2 regions of the Mycobacterium bourgelatii genome follow, and region 1 is predicted to be linked to the other one. Evidence: riboswitches for the same ligand, from Rfam matches in the RefSeq annotation. Region 1 holds a riboswitch; the other holds the start of a gene.
What was found. Region 1 has a riboswitch for glycine ahead of gcvP (aminomethyl-transferring glycine dehydrogenase). Riboswitches for the same ligand answer to the same signal wherever they lie in the genome.
Positions count from the first base shown of each region.

Region 1 (4,970 bases):
ACGGCCCGGAAGCGGCCGGACTGGAGTCCGCCATCGCGGAGCTGCTCGACGCGGAGGCCTACCGCGGAACGCTGACCGAATGACGATTGCTAAGGTCCGAAAGTATCGCGAAGCACCGAAGGAAGCGCGGGTAGGAGAAGCTAGGCTATCGGGCTTACGATCCTGCAAGTGGTGAGCACGTCGCAGGCTGTGCCCGGTACGGTCTAGCGTCACAAGCACGTGGAAGTACGAGAAGTCAGCAAGTCGGCCGAATGGCCCGGTGAGCGAACGCCACAGCGGCCAGTGAGGAGCAGCGGGTGACAGACAACGACCAGACCTCTGACGAAGTCACTGTGGAGACGACGTCCGTCTTCCGCGCCGACTTCCTCAATGAACTGGACGCTCCTGCGCAGGCGGGTACCGAGAGTGCCGTTTCGGGAGTGGAGGGACTTCCCGCGGGCTCGGCCCTGTTGGTCGTCAAACGCGGGCCGAACGCCGGGTCCCGATTCCTGCTCGACCAAGCCGTCACCTCGGCCGGCCGCCATCCCGACAGCGACATCTTCCTCGACGATGTCACCGTGAGCCGTCGGCACGCCGAATTCCGGCTGGAGAGCGGCGAGTTCAGCGTTGTGGACGTCGGCAGCCTCAACGGCACCTACGCCAACCGCGAGCCGGTGGATTCGGCCGTGCTGGCCAACGGCGACGAGGTCCAGATCGGCAAGTTCCGCCTGGTGTTCTTGACCGGGCCCAAGGGCGACGACGACGGGGGCACCGCAGGCCAGTGAGCGCACCCGATAGTCCCGCAGTCGCCGGGATGTCGATCGGGGCGGTCTTGGAACTGCTGCGACCGGATTTTCCCGACGTCACAATCTCCAAGATTCGATTCTTGGAGGCTGAGGGGCTGGTCACGCCACAGCGTGCCGCATCGGGCTACCGCCGGTTCACCGCATACGACTGCGCCCGGCTGCGCTTCATTCTCACCGCGCAGCGGGATCATTACCTGCCGCTCAAGGTGATCCGGGCCCAGCTTGACGCCCAGCCGGACGGCGAGTTGCCACCGTCTGCGTCTCCTTACGGCGTACCAAGATTGGTGCCGATAACCGACGACGCGGACAGCGCCGGGGCGGACGCGGGTGCCGTCTCGTCCACTGCCATCCGGCTCAGTCGCGAAGACCTGCTGGAACGCGCCCAGGTGGACGACGACCTGCTGACAGCGTTGCTCCGAGCCGGGGTGATCACCACGGGGCCGGGCGGCTTCTTCGACGAACACACGGTCGTGATCCTCCAATGTGCCCGCGCGCTCTCGGAATACGGTGTCGAGCCCAGGCATCTGCGCGCCTTCCGGTCGGCTGCCGACCGTCAGTCGGACCTGATCGCCCAAATCGCCGGCCCGATGGTCAAGGCCGACAAGGCCGGCGCCCGTGACCGTGCTGATGACTTGGCTCGCGAAGTTGCCGCGCTCGCTATCACATTGCACACTTCCTTGATCAAATCGGCCGTTCGCGACCTTCTGCAGCGCTGAGGACTAGACTTCGATCGACAGCTTGGTGTCGGCGACGCGGTGAAGATTTGGGGTACACCGCGCCGCCGTGCTGAGTGAAAATCGGACATGGCGGCATGTGCGGAGGGCAGGCGCAGATGGGCGAAGTACGTGTTGTCGGCATTCGTGTCGAGCAGCCCCAGAACCAGCCGGTGCTGTTGCTGCGCGAGACAAACGGTGACCGGTACCTACCGATCTGGATCGGACAGTCGGAGGCCGCAGCGATCGCCCTGGAGCAACAGGGCGTGGAGCCACCCCGGCCACTGACGCACGACCTGATCAGGGATGTCATTGCAGCCCTTGGGCATTCGCTCAAGGAGGTGCGCATCGTGGACCTGCAGGAGGGCACCTTCTACGCGGATCTGATCTTCGACCGCAACATCAAGGTGTCCGCACGTCCATCCGACTCCGTGGCGATCGCGCTGCGCGTCGGGGTGCCGATTTACGTCGAGGAAGCCGTACTGGCCCAGGCCGGTCTGCTCATCCCCGACGAGGCCGACGAACAAGAGAGCAGCGCCGTGCGGGAGGACGAGGTGGAGAAATTCAAGGAATTTCTCGACAGCGTCTCGCCCGACGACTTCAAGGCCACCTAGTTAGCCGGCGAGCCACCGAACCCGGCGAACGGTTGCGGATGGGTCCAGTGACCCTCAAGTTACGGATGAGTCTCATCTCACAGGCTGGACCCTCGACACGCCTTGCGCTTAGCGCCCGCTTTCGGTCGCGGCGGCCATACTTTGATGACGGTTGGATGATCACCGGGATTACGGCGGCAACCTAACGGCGTATGCTCTCAAGCACTCGGGCCTGAGAAGCGAGGTCGTTGGGACGGCCAGTGACGCAGCTAGACGAGAGCGCGATCGGCGAGAGGAAGCACCGTGAGCGAGCAGCCACGTCAAGGACAGCTTGACCTTGCTGACGACGCGGCCGCCGCCCCCGGTGGTGGCAGCGGCACACCCAGCAGGGTGACCGACGCAGTGCAGCCCGGACTGTTCCCCGACGATTCCGTGCCCGACGAGTTGGTGGGTTACCGCGGGCCCAGCGCCTGCCAGATCGCCGGCATCACCTACCGCCAGTTGGACTACTGGGCGCGGACTTCGCTGGTTGTCCCGTCGATTCGCAGCGCGGCCGGCTCCGGCAGCCAACGTCTTTATTCGTTCAAGGACATCCTGGTCCTCAAGATCGTCAAGCGGTTGCTGGACACCGGGATCTCGTTGCACAACATCCGGGTTGCGGTCGACCACCTGCGGCAGCGGGGCGTACAAGACCTGGCCAACATCACCTTGTTCTCCGACGGCACCAGCGTGTACGAGTGCACCTCCGCCGAAGAGGTCGTCGACCTGTTGCAGGGCGGCCAGGGTGTGTTCGGCATCGCCGTCTCGGGCGCGATGCGCGAGCTGACCGGCGTGATCGCCGACTTCCCCGGTGAGCGGGCCGACGGCGGGGAGTCGATAGCCGCCCCGGAGGACGAACTGGCTTCGCGTCGCAAGCACCGCGACCGCAAGATCGGCTAGTAGACCGGCTCAGCCTGCTACGGCGCGCGCCGAGAGCTCGCGGCCGAGTAAACTAGACAACGCATCGCACTTGCGCGGGAGAGTTTCGTGGCCGCCAGCCACGGACGCCGAAGGAGCAATACCTCTCCGTCAACCTCTCAGGCACCCGGACCGCGCTGGACAACGATGCCTCTGGAAAGCGGCGGCGACCCGATACGGGTCCCGCCCGCCGATGGGGAAAGGCACCCGCGTGACTCGGGGCGCCGAATCTCTCAGGCGCCCGGTGCTCGGGTGAAGACAGAGGGGGAGGGCCGCTGATCCCTCTTCCTGTGTCAGGAGTACACGTTGTCGAAACAGTTCGCGGAGCGCCACATCGGCCTGGACGGCCAGGCCATCGAAACCATGCTCGCGGTCATCGGAGTTGACTCGCTCGACGAGCTCGCCGGCAAGGCGGTCCCAACGGGCATCCTCGACAAGCTGACCGACGCCGGAGCGGCCCCAGGCCTGGACCAGCTGCCGCCGGCCGCCAGTGAGGCCGAGGCGCTCGCCGAGTTGCGCGCCTTGGCCGAGTCCAACACGGTGGCCGTGTCGATGATCGGTCAGGGCTACTACGACACCCTCACCCCGCCCGTGCTGGTGCGCAACATCATGGAAAATCCGGCCTGGTACACCGCTTACACCCCGTACCAGCCCGAGATCAGCCAGGGCCGGCTGGAAGCGCTGCTGAACTTCCAGACCATGATCACCGACCTCACCGGCCTCGAGATCGCCAACGCGTCGATGCTGGACGAGGGCACCGCGGCTGCCGAGGCCATGACCCTGATGCACCGCGCCGTGCGCGGCTCGACCCGCCGACTGGCCGTGGATGTCGACGTATTCACCCAGACCGCCGCGATTTTGGAGACCCGGGCCAAGCCGTTGGGCATCGAGATCGTCACCGCGGACCTTCGTGACGGGTTGCCCGACGGAGAATTCTTCGGCGTGATCGCCCAGCTGCCCGGCGCCAGCGGCCGGATCACGGACTGGTCGGCCCTGGTGCAGCAGGCCCACGAGCGCGGTGCCCTGGTGGCCATCGGCGCCGACCTGTTGGCGCTGACGCTGATCACACCGCCGGGCGAGATCGGCGCTGACGTCGTGTTCGGCACCACGCAACGGTTCGGCGTGCCAACGGGTTTCGGTGGCCCCCATGCCGGATACCTGGCCGTGCACGCCAAGCACGCCCGCCAGCTGCCGGGTCGGCTGGTCGGCGTTTCCCTGGACGCCGACGGGACACCGGCGTATCGGCTGGCCCTGCAGACCCGCGAACAGCACATCCGCCGGGACAAGGCGACCAGCAACATCTGCACCGCGCAGGTCTTGCTGGCGGTGATGGCGGCGATGTACGCCAGCTACCACGGCGCCGACGGACTGAAGGCCATCGCGCGGCGCGTGCATTCTCATGCCGAAACCATCGGTGCCGCCCTGGCCTCCGCGCCCAACACAGAGTTGGTGCACGACAAGTACTTCGACACCGTCCTGGCCCGGGTGCCGGGCCGCGCCGACGAGGTGCTGGCCGCCGCCAAGGCGCAGGGCATCAACCTATGGCGCGTCGATGCCGATCACGTGTCGGTCGCCTGTGACGAAGCCACCACCGACGCCCATGTGGCGGCGGTTCTGGACGCGTTCGGCGTCACCGCCACCGATCCCACGCCCGTCGACATTGCGACGCGGACGTCGGAATTCCTGACCCATCCCGCGTTCACCCGCTACCACAGCGAGACGTCGATGATGCGGTACCTGCGCGAGTTGTCCGACAAGGACATCGCGTTGGACCGCAGCATGATCCCGCTGGGCTCGTGCACGATGAAACTCAACGCCGCCGCCGAGATGGAGGCCATCACCTGGCCGGAGTTCGGGCGCCAGCATCCCTTCGCGCCCGCCGCGGACACGCCCGGATTGCGCCGTCTCATCGCCGACTTGGA
Region 1 covers NZ_BLKZ01000001.1:3,069,855-3,074,824, forward strand. The annotation lists gene gcvH (glycine cleavage system protein GcvH) at 1-83, shown strand, start outside; gene garA (glycogen accumulation regulator GarA) at 297-764, shown strand; gene ftsR (transcriptional regulator FtsR) at 761-1,501, shown strand; gene G6N68_RS13335 (bifunctional nuclease family protein) at 1,618-2,112, shown strand; gene G6N68_RS13340 (MerR family transcriptional regulator) at 2,395-3,030, shown strand; glycine riboswitch at 3,096-3,193, shown strand; glycine riboswitch at 3,196-3,320, shown strand; gene gcvP (aminomethyl-transferring glycine dehydrogenase) at 3,355-4,970, shown strand, end outside.

Region 2 (4,970 bases), on a different contig from region 1:
CGATGACGTGCTCGAGTGGTCCACCCTGCTGTCCGGGGAACACCGCGGAATTGATTTTCTTGGCGATGGCGGGGTCGTTGGACAAGATGATGCCGCCGCGAGGCCCGCCCAGCGTTTTGTGGGTGGTCGAGGTGACGACGTGGGCGTGCGGTACTGGGCTGGGATGCAGTCCGGCTGCCACCAGACCGGCGAAGTGCGCCATATCGACCATCAACAGCGCATCAACCTCGTCGGCGATTGCGCGGAACCGGGCAAAGTCCAGCCGGCGGGGGTAGGCCGACCAGCCCGCGATGATCAGCTTGGGCCGTTGCGTACGGGCGGCCTCCGCGACCGCATCCATGTCGATGAGGTAGTCCTCTTCGGACACTTCGTAAGCGGCGACGTTGTACAACTTGCCGGAGAAGTTGATGCGCATCCCGTGGGTGAGATGGCCGCCGTGCGCCAGTGACAATCCGAGGATGGTGTCGCCAGGGCTGAGCAGCGCGTGCATGGTGGCGGCATTGGCGGTGGCACCCGAATGTGGTTGCACATTGGCGTATTCGGCGCCGAAGAGGTCCTTGACGCGGTCGATGGCCAGCTGCTCGATGCCGTCGATGAACTGGCAGCCGCCGTAATAGCGGCGGCCGGGGTAGCCTTCGGCGTACTTGTTGGTCAGCACCGACCCCTGGGCCTGCAGCACCGCCAGCGGAGCGTAGTTCTCCGAAGCGATCATCTCGAGACCGTCTTCCTGACGGCCGAGCTCGCTGTCGATCAGGGCGGCGATGTCGGGGTCGAACGTGGCGAGCGGTTGATTCAGCGTGTTCATCAGGATCGGCTCCGTGAGTAGAAGGGGGTCTCGACGACACGAAAGCGCTCGTCGCCGCCCCGAATATCCACGGAGACAACGGAACCGAGTCCAACCGAGCCGGTGGCGACGTAACACAGCGCGACCGGGTGGCCCAGCGTGGGCGACAGCGCGCCAGAGGTGACAGTTCCGATTCGGTGCGCACCGTCCTTCGTGTACACGCCGTATCCCTGGCGCGCGGCCCGCCGCCCGATGCCCTGCAACCCGACGAGATTGCGCAGCGGTCCCCATTTGGCATACTGCGCGAGCGCGTCCCGACCCACGAAGTCTTTGTCGAGTCGCACGGCCTTGCCCAGGCCGGCGTCGTAAGGGGTTGTCTCCGGGGACAATTCGTTACCGTAGAGCGGCATGCCCGCCTCCAGCCGCAAAGTGTCGCGGCAAGCCAGGCCCGCCGGGGCCACCCCATGGTCAGCACCGGCGTCCAGCAGCAGCCACCACAGATCGATGGCGCGGTCGTTGGCAACGTACAGCTCGAAGCCGTCTTCTCCGGTGTATCCGGTGCGGGCCAACAGGATCGGCATGGTGCCGATGCGCAACTCGGTTGCCGCGTAGTACTTGAGTCCGGTCACCGTCCCCACGTCAGTCGGGTCGACGGTCTTGCAGAGCACCCGCTCCGCGACGGGTCCTTGCAGCGCGATGAGCGCCATCTCCGCGGAGCGGTCGGTGATCGTGGCGTCGAACCCGGCCGCTCGCCGGGTGAGTGCGGCGTGCACGACCGCCGTGTTGGCCGCGTTGGCGACCACCAGGAAGCGGTCTGCGGCGAGTCGGTAGGCCACCAGATCGTCGAGCACGCCGCCGTTCTCAGCGCACAGCAGCGAGTACTTGGCTTTGCCGACCTTGACGGGTCCGAACGCGCCGACGAGCGCGTAGTCGAGCACGGCCGCCGCGTCGGGTCCGACGATCTCGATCTCGCCCATGTGGGACAGGTCGAACAACCCGGCGGCCGAGCGGACGGCGTGATGCTCGGTGAGCTCGCTGCCGTACCGCACCGGCATCTGCCAACCGGCGAAGTCGGTGAAGCGGGCCCCGAGTACGCGGTGCACGTCGAGGAGGGGCGATGATGCCCCCATACATGGACTCATTGTCACGGTCATGTCAGCGCCTTGTCTCTGGAAACGTTTGCGGTGAAATAGGTTTGGGTGGAACTTGCTTTGCAGGTCAGTTCGGCGGTCCCGGCAAGGCCGTTGGGAACGTGGGCATGCATGTCGGACACGGGGGCAACTCCGGTTTCAGTGGGCCCGATGACCGGGCTGGGTGCGCCCTCCCCGCTCTGTCCTGAAACCTGAGAGTCTGGGGCCGTGCTTGGCGGCACAGCCGTACACCTTCGGTAAGCCCGGCCAAAGCCGGCCTTGTCTCCAGAGTCGCCTCGGCGCTGCGGTACTTGGGCCTGAGAGATTCCCGGGGAGGATCTTGCTCCTACGGCACCTCGGTGAAGAGGTTCTCCCACGGCGCGTCAACGGCGTCAGATTCACTTGTGTATCGGATACGAATATAGGTTATGTACAGGCGCCATGTCACGGATGCGGTCGTGAGGCGCCCGTCACACCGAAAAGTCAGGCCGCGCGCTAGACGTTGATGACGATGGCGGTGATGTTGTCCGGTCCGCCGGCCTCGTTGGCGGCCGCGACCAGAGCGGTGCAAGCATCCTCGGGTACGGGATGCGACGCCAGTATTCGCTCCAGGGACGGTTTGTCGACCACGCTGTAGAGGCCGTCGCTGCACAGCAGGATCCGATCGCCGGGCTCCAGACCCACCGCAGAGCTATCGGGAAGCGCCCGCGGCAGCATCGCCACATGCCGGGTCAGCGTGTTGCGTGCCGGGTGCCGGTCGGCGTCTGCGACATCGACCTTGCCCGCGTCTATGAGCTCCCGCAGCAGATTGTGATCGCGGGTCAGGCACTGCAGCTCCTGGTCGCGGAGCAGGTATGCGCGGCTGTCGCCCAGATGGGCCACCAGAAGTCGAGACCCCGTGACCACCGCCGCCACCACGGTGCTGGTGGCACCGGCGGCCCGGGGATCGGTGCTTGCATATCCGCGGAAGTCGGCACAGAAATCCTCAATCGCGCGGCCGAGCGCTTCTGGCTCGATTTCGACGACTTCGCCCTCGACGTCGGGTTTGAGATGGCGGGCGACGTACGTCGGCAGCAGTTCGGTTACCAGGGCAGCGGCCAGTTCACCGTCGGTGCTGCCCGCCACTCCATCGGCGACGATGAACAGCGACTGATCGGCATCCGCGGCCCACCGGTCCTGATTGTTGCGTCGATGACGGCCGATGTCGGTGACGCCCGCAAACTCCACAAGGCACAACGTTAAGCCTTCGGCGCCGCTTCACCCGCACATTGGCCATGGTGAGCGACGCCACGGAAGCGACTAGGCTTACTTTTTCCTTGCGCGGGTACTGCTGGGACGCGGCTGTGCAGTGCAATCACCCGCTCGAGAGTGTGTCCGTCTGTCGACGAGGAGCTTTGTGACCACTGCTTCCAGCACAGCGGAAACGCGCGAGACGGACGACCGTCAGCGGATGCCGACAGACTGGCAAGGTTGGACTTCCGCCGCGCTCGCGCTCATCGGGTTCGTCGTGTGTCTGTGGGCCTGGCGCACCGGTGGTGGAACGGTCACGTTGCCATGGGTGCCGTCGCTGGGCCTGCACCTGAGCTTCGCGTTCGACGGACTGGCGGCACTGTATTCGATGTTGGCCTGCGGCATCGGTGCCCTGGTTTTCTGCTACGGCACGGCCTATCTGTCTCTGCACCTGAAGCACAAAGAGCGCCCGGCGCGGGACCGGTGGCAATTCTGGCCGTGGATGGCCCTGTTCGCGGTGGCGATGGTGGGCTTGGCGACGGCGCAGGACCTGGTGCTGCTGTTCTTGTTCTTCGATGTGACCGCGATCTGCTCGTACTTTCTGATCGGCTTCGACCGGGACGAGCCACACGCCCGCCGGGCGGCCCTGATGGCGCTGCTGGTGACCGTGGCCAGCGCCGTCGCCATGCTGATCGCCGCCGTGCTGCTGTACGCGCATTACGGGACCTTTTCGATACCTGACCTGCTCGACCGCATCGAGCCCGGGACGACGGCCACCGTCGCCGGGGCGCTGCTCGCGGTGGCGGCGCTGGCCAAGAGTGCGCAGGTGCCTCTGCATTTCTGGCTGCCCAAGGCGATGGCAGCGCCGACACCGGTCTCGGCCTACCTGCACTCGGCGGCCATGGTCGCCGCGGGGGTGCTCGTTCTGGGCCGGGTGCATCCGTTGCTCGCGCACAGCAAGGTCGTGCTGACCGGCCTATTGGTGGTCGGCGTGGCATCCATCGTGGTCGGCGGCGTCCTCGCGCTCGGCCAGGATGTGCTCAAGCAAGTGCTGGCTTACTCGACGATCTCGCAGTACGGCTACGTGGTGATGCTGTACGGCATCGACGGCGACACTGCGGCCGGTGCGGCGGCCTTCTACGTGCTTGCCCACGGCCTGGCCAAGAGCGCCCTGTTCATGACGGCGGGTGCGGTGACGATGTCGACCGGGGAACAACGCCTGTCTCGCCTCGGCGGCATGGCACGCCACAGACCGCTGCTGGCGGCAGCGGCCCTCATCGCGGCGGCCAACCTGGCTGGGTTGCCCCTGACCGCGGGGTTCTTCAAGGACGAGTTGTTCTTCGAGGCGGAGGCCGGCGCCGGGCCGGTGCTGGCCGGCCTCGCCGTTCTCGCCGCGGGTCTGACGTTGGCCTACATAGGACGGTTCTGGGTGTTGCTGTTCCTGGGCCCGACGCGCACCGAACCCGAGCCGACACCACGCCTGCTGACGGCCCCCGTCGTCGTCTTGGCGGCGGTCGGGGTGCTCGGCGGATTGGTGCCGCAATTGCTCAGCGGTTTGGCCACGGATGCCGGAGCCGTCACCAACGGCGCGCCCATCCAGTTGTCGCCCGCCTACCACCTGGACGCGCGTCCGGCGAACCTGATGGCGCTGAGTGCGTGGGCGTTGGGGTTTTCGCTGCTGGCCGTGCCGCGCCTCCGGGACGCGATCTCGCTCGCCCTGGCGCGGGTGGGCGAACGGGTCGGGCCGCTGCGGATTTACACCCGAAGTCTGCGGGCGCTGGCGCGGCTCTCCGCGGCGATTCACGACTTCGAGGTGCGCGACCTGC
Region 2 covers NZ_BLKZ01000002.1:798,417-803,386, forward strand. The annotation lists gene glyA (serine hydroxymethyltransferase) at 1-805, opposite strand, end outside; gene gcvT (glycine cleavage system aminomethyltransferase GcvT) at 805-1,914, opposite strand; glycine riboswitch at 2,210-2,300, opposite strand; gene G6N68_RS28655 (PP2C family protein-serine/threonine phosphatase) at 2,410-3,141, opposite strand; gene mbhE (hydrogen gas-evolving membrane-bound hydrogenase subunit E) at 3,311-4,970, shown strand, end outside.
Region 2: another riboswitch for glycine. It lies ahead of gcvT (glycine cleavage system aminomethyltransferase GcvT); the one in region 1 lies ahead of gcvP (aminomethyl-transferring glycine dehydrogenase).